Regions from separate parts of the Fodinicurvata halophila genome, predicted to be linked through region 3. Evidence: predicted binding sites of a transcription regulator. Region 3 holds the regulator's gene; each other region holds the start of a gene.
What was found. Region 3 encodes LexA, which represses DNA repair genes until DNA is damaged. Its sites were predicted from a motif close to ATGTTCTANTTTGGTTC; they were not measured.
Positions count from the first base shown of each region.

Region 1 (3,273 bases), on a different contig from region 3:
TCTGGGTTTCCACGCAGCCTGACCTGGGCGACGGTTGGGCAGAGGATCAGAGCGATGATCCTGACCAAGCGTACGGTGGCGGAACCAGTGAATCCCGATCAAGGCGTTGTATCTCTGAAACCGTTCTCAGCAAAAGATTACATTGATGATGACGAGAAGTATTGATTGCGTAATCAACATCTCCTCGCAACGCATATGGGAACGCCAAGGGGCAGCGTTTATGGCACTCAAAAACAGGCGTGGAAGCAATAATCCGCACAATGGCTGTGAGTTTGCCAAAGATGGAGCGCATTGAACGCCATGGCTCCGGTAGCAATCGAGACGGAGTGTCCGAAAGTAACTCACAGCGCAGTGCGGAGAGCTGCCCAATCCATTGCTAAACTTGAGCCTTACAGCTCAGTAACATCTTTTCAACGATATCGATGATATTGATGCACCATGTATAGAATGCTCCGCATATCCGCCTTCTTGGTTTCACTTTGCCTCCTGGCCTCTGCTGAAACCCTCGCCGCCCCAGAGATCTCTGGCAGGGCCTCAGTGGTCGATGGGGACACCATTGAAATTCACGGCCATCGCATACGCCTACATGGGATCGATGCTCCTGAGAGCCGTCAGCTTTGTGTAGATGACTCCGGTCAGAAATGGAGCTGCGGACAGAAGGCAGCTTTCGCCCTGGCGGATCGCATCGGGCAGGCCCCTGTTCAATGTGAGGGTGTCGCTATGGACCGTTACGACCGTGTGGTCAGCGTCTGCCGGAAGGGCGATGTAGACCTCAACGGCTGGATGGTCAGTCAAGGCTGGGCAGTCGCATACCGACAGTATTCTGAAGCCTACGTGAACCACGAAGAGCGAGCCCAAGAGGCCGAAAGAAACATCTGGGCAAGTGACTTCGTGATGCCGTGGGACTGGCGTCGTGGAGACCGTGTAGGAGGCCAGGAAGCTGCTACTAGGTCAGAGGCTCCCTCCCAAAGCCGTAACTGCAATATCAAGGGGAACATCAACAGGGACGGGGTCAAGATCTACCACATGCCCAGCGACGACTATTACGGCAGGACGAGAATCAGTCCTTCGAGGGGAGAGCGATGGTTCTGCTCCGAAGAGGAAGCTCGAGACGCTGGGTGGCGTAGAGCAAGGAGATGAGAGGATGACTGGAGAGATCACCCTCCACACCCCTTTAGACCATTTACTTTAAGGCACACAACTTAAACTCTAGGGCATCTGCCTATACCCTCAAATGTCCGCTAACAATTGAAGCCAATCGTGCAGGAACCCTGAAAGGAGTTCCCATCGCTATCGGTTCCGTACCAGCTTCTGAAGTCACCCATCTGTGTTGTGGTCGAGTTCCAGCTATCTCCATCGCTATCCATTCCGTTATGGAACGTCGTGTTTCCCATTGTCGTTGAGTTCTGGGACCACGTGGAACCCGTTTGGCTATTATAGCCCTGCATATACGTCTGATCGCCAAAACGCTGGATGCTGTAGGTGTTACCGTACTGATCCGTGCAGGACTGATAGGACCCAGAGCCAACGCAAGCTGCCTGGGGCTGACTTGGGGCAGCTAATCCAATACCCCCGGCCAGAGCCACCGTTACCACACTTAAAGTAAGAGTTTTCAACATGTTATCACCTCCCTAGGTTGTAGGGTATATCCCATTTTATCCTTATGCAACCCAATCGCTTTCCTCTCTGTACATAAGCGTCTCCATCACAAGCTTTGAACGAGTCAGCAACACTGCCTTGACTCACAGCCCTACATAGATGTTCTCTATATGTTCTCATTCAGGGCAGAGGCACTATGCGCAAACCGGAGACCATCGAACGCCTATACCTCGACTTCGACGGCTTCTTTGCGGCGGTTGAACAGCAATGTGACCGCCGCTTGCGCGGCCGTCCCATCGGTGTCGTCCCCTTTGATGGTACAGACAGAACGACAGTCATTGCCTGTTCGCGTGAAGCCAAGGCCTATGGCGTCAAGAACGTCATGCCGGTCCGTGAAGCGCGGCAACGCTGCCCCGGCCTCGTCCTGGTGCCACAGAAGCCTGACCTCTATAGGCGAGCACACAACGCCCTCCTCTCAGAGATCGAGACCGTCATTCCCATCGACGCAGCAAAATCCATCGACGAACTGACCTGCCGTCTGGACGAGGCTGACCGACATGATCCAGTGGATTTGGCCCGACGGATCAAGGTGGCGATCCGGGAGAACATCGGGCCTTGGATCACCTGTTCCATCGGCTTCGCGGCCAACCGGCAGCTAGCGAAGATCGCCTGCAAGGAAGGCAAGCACAGCAAGGGGAGCTACGGTGACGGCCTTGCCATCTGGGACCCGGAGGACATGCCGGAACCCCTCTTTGCCGTTCCGCTCGACGATATCCCAGGCGTTGGTAGCAACATGAAAGTACGCCTACAGATGGCGGGCGTGGTCACTACGGAAGAACTGTACAGTCTCCAACCCAAGCACATGCGTAAGCTCTGGGGCAACGTGACCGGTGAGCGCCTGTGGTACGCATTGCACGGCTATGACATCCAGGCCCAGCCTTCCGGGCGGGGTATGTTCGGTCACGGGCGTGTCTTGCCCCCAGATTCGAGAACAGTCCCGGCGGCACGTGAGATCTCCCGACTGCTCCTGACTAAGGCAGCTCGTCGCTTACGCCGTGAGAATTACTACGCGGGTGGTCTTTGGCTCTGGTTATCGACCCGCAGCGGTACCTGGCTTGGCAAGACTGAGCTACCGATCGTTCGTGATGACCAGGCGGTCCTCAAAGCTCTGACGGGACTGTGGGGCCAGGTGGAGAAAGCCTTTCCGCGTGGAGTAATGATCTTCCGCGTGGGCGTGACCCTCTATGATCTCTCCCCCGCGAGCGAACGACAGCTCGACCTGTTGTTACGTGACGATCGAACTCGTCAACGCTGGGAGAACATCAGTCAGGCCATCGATGAACTCAACGCTCGCTATGCAGGTACGGTGGTCAGCCTCGGGTACTGGAACCCTCCCAAAGGCGGCCACGTGGGCGGCAAGATCAGCTACACCCGAGTGCCTTCAGCGGAGGACTTCTGGTGAGCGGCTGGAAGGAGAACATCCGCGTTGGAGACCTAGCCGACGAGCAGAAGCTGGAGGCCCGCTGTCGGAAGTGTGGGCATACCCATTACCTCACACGTGCGATTGTCTGTGTGTCACCGGAGCGGGAGTTTCTGTCGATCGCCGAGTTGGAAAAGGAGACGATCTGTAAGGCACGTGGCTGTCGCGGCCAGGTTAGGCTCTCCATGGTACGC
Region 1 covers NZ_JBHSCW010000006.1:204,311-207,583, forward strand. The annotation lists gene ACFOW6_RS11960 (AAA family ATPase) at 1-22, shown strand, start outside; gene ACFOW6_RS11965 (thermonuclease family protein) at 448-1,140, shown strand; gene ACFOW6_RS11970 (Y-family DNA polymerase) at 1,796-3,061, shown strand.
Region 1: the regulator LexA is predicted to act here: its motif matches at 1,759-1,775, upstream of ACFOW6_RS11970 (Y-family DNA polymerase).

Region 2 (3,273 bases), on a different contig from region 3:
TGCGAATCCGGATAAAGGCTACTCAACGGAAATGCTTGCCTGGGTAGAGATGGACTGACCTCGAGGCATGGCCTGGTCAGCCAAATGCACTGAGAAATGACAGCCAAAAAAAACTGTTCGGCACACTGCCTGGGGTCACGCAAGCCCACCGACGAAGCCGCTCAGGTCGTTCCGGCGCACCAGGGACAGCCGCACCCGCCCGCGGCAGCCGCGGGCCTTGCAGGGCGTCTCCTGCTCCAGTTCGGCGATGGACAGAAATTCCTGCTCCGGCGACACGCAGATGATCGCCCGCGTCAGGTAATGCGTATGCCCGCACTTGCGGCAACGCGCTTCCAGCGTCTGCTCGTCGGCCAGGTCGCCGACGCGGATGTTCTCCTTCCAGCCGCTCACCAGAAGTCCTCCGCCGATGGCACGCGCGTATAGCTGATCTTGCCGCCCACGTGGCCGCCCTGGGGCGGGTTCCAGTGGCCCAGGCTGACCACGGTGCCGGCATAGCGCGCGTTCAGTTCGTCGATGGCCTGGCTGATCCGCTCCCAGCGCTGGCGCACCCTGTCGTCGCGCTGCAGCAGGTCGAGCTGGCGTTCGCTTGCGGGCGAGAGGTCATAGAGCGTCACGCCCACGCGGAAGATCATCACCCCACGGGGATAGGCCTGCTCCACCTGCTTCCAGAGCCCGGACAACGCCGAGAGAACGGCCTGGTCGTCGCGCACGATGGGCAGGTGCGTCTTGCCGAGCCAGGTTCCGTCGCGGACGGACAGCCAGAGCCAGAGCCCGCCGGCATAGTAGTTCTCGCGCCGCAGGCGCCGCGCCGCCTTGGTCAGCAGCAGGCGGGAGATCTCGCGCGCGGCGGGGATCGTGCGCGACTCCGGCGGCAGGACACGGCCGTGGCCGAACATGCCGCGCGCGGCCGGCTGGGCCTGGATGTCATAGCCGTGCAGCGCGTACCACAGGCGCTCGCCGGTCACGTTGCCCCAGAGCTTGCGCATCTGCTTGGGCTGCAGGGCATGGAGCTCTTCCGTGGTGACCACGCCGGCGCACTGAAGACGCGCCCTCATGTTGCTGCCGACGCCCGGGATGTCGGCAAGCGGCACGGCAAACAACGGGGCCGGCATGTCCTCCGGGTGCCATACGGCCAGCCCGTCGCCATAACGGCCCTCGCTGTGCTTGCCTTCCTTGCAGGCGATCTTCGCCAGCTGCCGGTTGGCCGCAAAGCCGATGGAGCAGGTGATCCAGGGGCCGATGTTATCCCGGATCGCCGCCTTGACCCGGCGCGCCAGGTCCGCCGGGTCCTGCCGGTCGGCGACGTCGAGGCGGCAGGTCAGCTCGTCGATGGACTTGGCGGCATCGATGGGAATGACGGTCTCGATCTCCGAGAGCAGGGCATTGTGCGCCCGGCGATAGAGGTCGGGTTTCTGGGGCACCAGGACCAGGCCGGGGCATTGCCGCCGGGCCTCGCGCACCGGCATGACGTTCTTGACGCCCCGGGCCTTGGCTTCCCGCGAACAGGCAATCACCGTCGTCCGGTCGGTGCCGTCGAAGGGAACGATACCGATGGGTCGGCCGCGCAGGCGCCTGTCCGCCTGTTGCTCGACGGCCGCAAAGAAGCCGTCGAAATCCAGATAAAGCCGCTCGATGGTCTCCGGTTTGCGCATGATGCCTCTGTTCCTTGGATGAGAACATATAGAGAACATTCATGTGCGACCCGGAGTCAAGGGCTTCGCGTCAAGGCACTCAGAGCCAGGCCCGGGGCACAGCAATGCCAAGCGCGCCAGGGGACAGATGTCGCTCGCACGCATCGACCTTCATCCGGGTGTTCACTTTGACAGCGGCTTCACGGTAGAGTCGGCGAAACTGGAAGAGATGCAGGACCGCGCGCACCGCGACTGCCTCATCGCCAACAGCCTGGCGGACAGCGTCGAGATCAACATCCTTTAGTTCCGACGCACTTTAGTTCCGACGAAGGAGCCGAGCCTTGACCGAAAGCGAAATCCTCTCCCGCGAGCTGGATGCGGACGGCATCCTGCGCCTTACCCTGAACGACCCCGGACGACGCAACGCGCTGTCCGAAGCAATGCTGACGGACCTGGGTGTGGCCATTGCCGAAGCCGGTGCCGACAGCTCTGTCCGGGTCATCATTCTCGCCGCGAACGGCCCGGCCTTCTGTGCCGGTCACGACCTGAAGGAAATGACGGCGGGTCGCGCCAAGCCTGATGGCGGGCGGGCCTATTTTGCACAGATCATGGAAACCTGCTCTGACGTCATGCAGGGTATCGTGGCCTGCCCGAAACCGGTCATTGCCGAGGTCGCAGGAGTCGCGACTGCGGCCGGCTGTCAGCTTGTGGCCAGTTGCGATCTGGCCATCGCGGCGGAAACGGCCCAGTTCGGCACGCCCGGTGTCCGTATCGGCCTGTTCTGCTCCACGCCCATGGTCGCCCTCTCGCGCAATGTCGGAAACAAGCACGCCATGGAGATGCTGCTGACGGGGGACATGGTTTCGGCGGCACGTGCGGCAGAGATCGGGCTGGTCAACAAGGCGGTTCCTCCCGATGCCCTGCACGAGGCGACGCTCGACATGGCACGCAAGATCGCGTCCAAGTCCAGCATGACACTCGCCACGGGCAAGCGCGCCTTCTACGCTCAGCGAGAGATGTCCCTGGCCGAGGCCTATGACTATGCCTCGAAGGTGATGGTCGAGAACATGCTGGCCGGCGATGCCCGGGAAGGCATCGAGGCCTTCATCGAGAAGCGTGAGCCCCAATGGACTGATTCATGAGGGACAGGATGCATGATCCGATGCAGCCGAATCCTTACAACACCGGACTGGACCGCACCCCCGCGAATCATCAGCCCCTGACCCCGCTGACCTTCCTGGCGCGCGCGGCCGACGTCTTTCCGGATCATACGGCGATCATCCACGGCCCCCTCCGCCGCAGTTATGCCGCGTTCTACAGCCGTTCGCGACAACTCGCCTCCGCCCTGGCGCAGAAGGGGATCGGGCGCGGCGATACGGTGTCCGCGCTGCTGGCGAACACCCCGGCCATGCTCGAATGCCACTATGGCGTTCCGATGTGCGGCGCAGTCTTGCACTCCATCAATACCCGTCTCGATGCCGCCACCATCGCCTTTCAGCTCGATCACGCCCTGTCGAAGATCGTCATCGTGGATCGCGAGTTCATGCCGCTGATGCAGGAGGCGCTGGCCCGCGCGGAAGCCGATCCGTTCGTGATCCAGTACGACGATCCCGAGTTCGACGGCCCCGGGACCTCTGTCGAT
Region 2 covers NZ_JBHSCW010000001.1:723,567-726,839, forward strand. The annotation lists gene ACFOW6_RS03330 (DEAD/DEAH box helicase) at 1-58, shown strand, start outside; gene ACFOW6_RS03335 (hypothetical protein) at 136-390, opposite strand; gene ACFOW6_RS03340 (Y-family DNA polymerase) at 387-1,652, opposite strand; gene ACFOW6_RS03345 (hypothetical protein) at 1,780-1,935, shown strand; gene ACFOW6_RS03350 (enoyl-CoA hydratase) at 1,973-2,773, shown strand; gene ACFOW6_RS03355 (acyl-CoA synthetase) at 2,794-3,273, shown strand, end outside.
Region 2: the regulator LexA is predicted to act here: its motif matches at 1,675-1,691, upstream of ACFOW6_RS03340 (Y-family DNA polymerase).

Region 3 (3,273 bases):
GCAGAGTACATGGTGGTGGCCATTTATGACATTGTGGTCGCGAACATCCAGGTTGCCTACCTGATCCTTTTCCGTCGCAACCGGGACCTGAGACCACGGTTTTTCACTGTCCCGCTGGAGCTCCGGACACCTGAGGCCATTGCCATACTGGCTGGGACGATCACCATGACTCCCGGCACCGTAAGCAGCGACATCTCGACGGACGGCAAGAGCCTTCTGGTGCACGGCCTCGACGTTGTCAGTGAGGAAGAGACTGTGTCCGGCATCAAGTCACGTTACGAGAGACGACTGAAGGAGATTTTCGAATGATCGAGTATGCAATCCTCTTCGGTTTTGCGAGCATCTCTCTTGCGATGCTGATGAATCTCCATCGTCTGATCGCGGGACCGGATTCCGTAAACAGGATTCTTGCGCTCGACACCATGACCATCAACACCATCGCGCTGTTCATCCTCTATGGTATTTGGCAGGGAACGACGACCAACTTCGAAGCGGCCCTGCTCTTCGCGATGGTCGGCTTCATTACCACCGTCGCCTTCTGCAAGTACCTGATGCGTGGCGACATAATCGAGTAACAGGTTGCGAAATGATTGACCTCCTGCTTGAGATCCTGATTTCTGCGATGATCGTTGTCGGAGGCATCTTTGCGCTGGTCGGCTCTTTCGGCCTCAGCAAGCTGCCGGACCTCATGACCCGCCTTCATGCTCCGACAAAGGCCACGACACTGGGTATAGGTGGCATGCTGATCGCCTCGATACTCTATTTTTCCGCAGTAAAACAGACTCTTAGCGTTCACGAACTGCTTATCACGATTTTTCTCTTTCTGGTCGCCCCGGTTACAGCCTATCTTATCGCCAAAGCTCATCTGCACAGAAGTAGAGCCAGACAAAAACAGGCTCTGTCCCAGCTTCCCAAACCTGCAGACAGCCAGGCCGGCTGGGCAACTTTCGACAAGGCCGACGAGAAGAGCCAGACGCAAATCCGCTGACCTCCTTCCGGTTGCTTGACGAATCACTGGAACAATACTAGAACGTTTTAGAAGTTTACGTTTCGTTCCTTTCTACTATCTTTTGCACCGGAGGCCGCGATGCTCACCAAAAAGCAGCATGAACTTTTGCTTTTCCTGCATCGCCATTTGAATGAGCATGGGGTTTCTCCTTCTTTCGATGAGATGAAGGAGGCGCTGGGCCTCAAGTCGAAATCCGGCATTCATCGCCTTATCAGTGGCCTAGAGGAACGCAACTTCATCCGGCGGCTGCCGCATCGTGCCCGCGCCATCGAGATCCTGCGCCTGCCCGGAGAGATGAACCTGGCAGCCGGCGGCTTCTCACCCAGTGTCATCGAAGGGGGACGCCAGGAAACTGCGGCCACACGGCCCCAGCTCGATGAAGCAATGCTTGCGGCAAAGACAACGGAAGGAAAGGGGGAAGCCTCATCCCTGCCGCTCTACGGCAAGATTGCAGCGGGCACTCCCATAGAAGCCCTTCGCGACCCCGACAGCTATACGGAAGTGCCACAGACCCTTCTGGGTCATGGTGAATACTATGCTCTTCTCGTCGAAGGCGATTCCATGATCGATGCCGGGATACTCGACGGCGACACCGTGATCATCGAGGTTACGGACCGTGCGGCGAACGGCGAAATAGTCGTCGCCCTGGTCGATAACGAAGAGGTTACGCTGAAACGCCTGCGACAACGACAAGGCGCCATTGCCCTCGAGCCCGCCAACGTGAATTTCGAAACCCGCCTCTTTCCCCCGGACCGCGTGCAGATACAGGGCCGGCTGGCTGGCCTGATCCGCAAGTACTGACTCATTGCGGTCGATTTCGGTAGGGATTCCAGGGTCTGTCTCCCTGCCATTTCCTGACACTCAGGGACCGAATTCCCTTCTCGTTCAACCAAAAGGCGTATCCGCCATTTCGCCAGAGATCGAGGCGCGTCAGGGTGACGCCATCGAGCTTCCGGGATCTGCAGGTCGCTGGCATATCCTTCAGCGTGATCAGGATATCCGCGGACAGGCAATCTTCAACCATAGCCTGAACCGTGTGTGCAAGCGCGACCTCTGTCCCGGCTTTGCGATACAGGCAGCCGAGATCGTCGCAGGAGAGCCAGTCTCCCTTCTGAGTGCCCGTGTCCGGCCAGCGAAGCGGCACGTCCTGGGCCCGGCGTTCCAGCCATTGCCCTGAAGAAAAGCGCGCCTTTCTAAGGTCCGACAGTGCCAGCTGCCCTTGGGGATCAGCCACTGCAATCACTTCGAAGCCTTCCGACACAAGGATGTCCGGCGGGTCGGCCATCACAGGCGTGCCAAGCCCGATCGCAAAGACTGGTAGTCCCACAAAGCGCCAGGACTGCCCCCATAGGCAAAGCCAGAGTCCTCCGCCGACACACAATAACAAGCCCCACAGGGGCATTTGCGGAACCAGCAGGCGCGCCTGAGGCAATGAGGAGATGTAGTGTGCCACATCGAGTACCAGGTCCACTCCCGCCCCCATCAAGGGGAGAAGCTGCTCGGCAAGGTTTAGGGGAGTGGCCAGCAGTACCAACAGGGCGGCCGGCATAACCCAAAACGCGGTCAGGGGAACTGCGACCAGATTGGCGAGTAGTCCGTAACTGGCAAGGCCATTGAAGTGATAGAGTGCGAAGGGCGCTGTTGCGAGTGTGGCTATGACCGTGGTGATTCCAACGCCCAGGAAGTAGCCGGAGACTTTCTGCAACCTTCCTCGAGCATCCTGGTCACTCCCGGAAGAGGCTTTTCTCTCGCGCAGTATCTCGTAACCCGCCACGAGACCTGTCACGGCAGCGAACGACATCTGGAAACTTGCCCCAAGCAGGCTTTCCGGGGACAAAACCAGGACAAGCAGGGCCGCCAGGCCGACCAGGCGCAGCGTCAAGGCGGTTCTGTCCAGAAGCACCGCAAGCAGTACCAGTCCTGTCATGATGAACGCGCGCTGGGTTGGGATCGTGGCTCCGGCCAGAAAGAGATAGCAGAAAGCCATGGCCAGGGCACAGCATGCGGCAATCTTCTTGACCGGCCAGCGCAGTGCAACAGCAGGCCAGAGACACAGGAACGCCCGCACCACGAAAAAGCTCGTCCCGGCAATCAATCCCAGATGCAAGCCGGAAATGGCCAGCAGATGAGCCAGGCCCGAGTGGCGCATGGCTTCGTTCGTCGCCTCGGAGATTGCGCCCCGTTGGCCGGTCAGCAAAGCGGCCGTGACAGCCCCCGTCTGCCCCGGCAATTCGGAAAGGGCCGTGTCCGCCAGCAACTGCCGC
Region 3 covers NZ_JBHSCW010000003.1:678,300-681,572, forward strand. The annotation lists gene ACFOW6_RS08010 (Na+/H+ antiporter subunit E) at 1-309, shown strand, start outside; gene ACFOW6_RS08015 (K+/H+ antiporter subunit F) at 306-575, shown strand; gene ACFOW6_RS08020 (Na+/H+ antiporter subunit G) at 587-988, shown strand; gene lexA (transcriptional repressor LexA) at 1,088-1,810, shown strand; gene ACFOW6_RS08030 (ComEC/Rec2 family competence protein) at 1,812-3,273, opposite strand, start outside.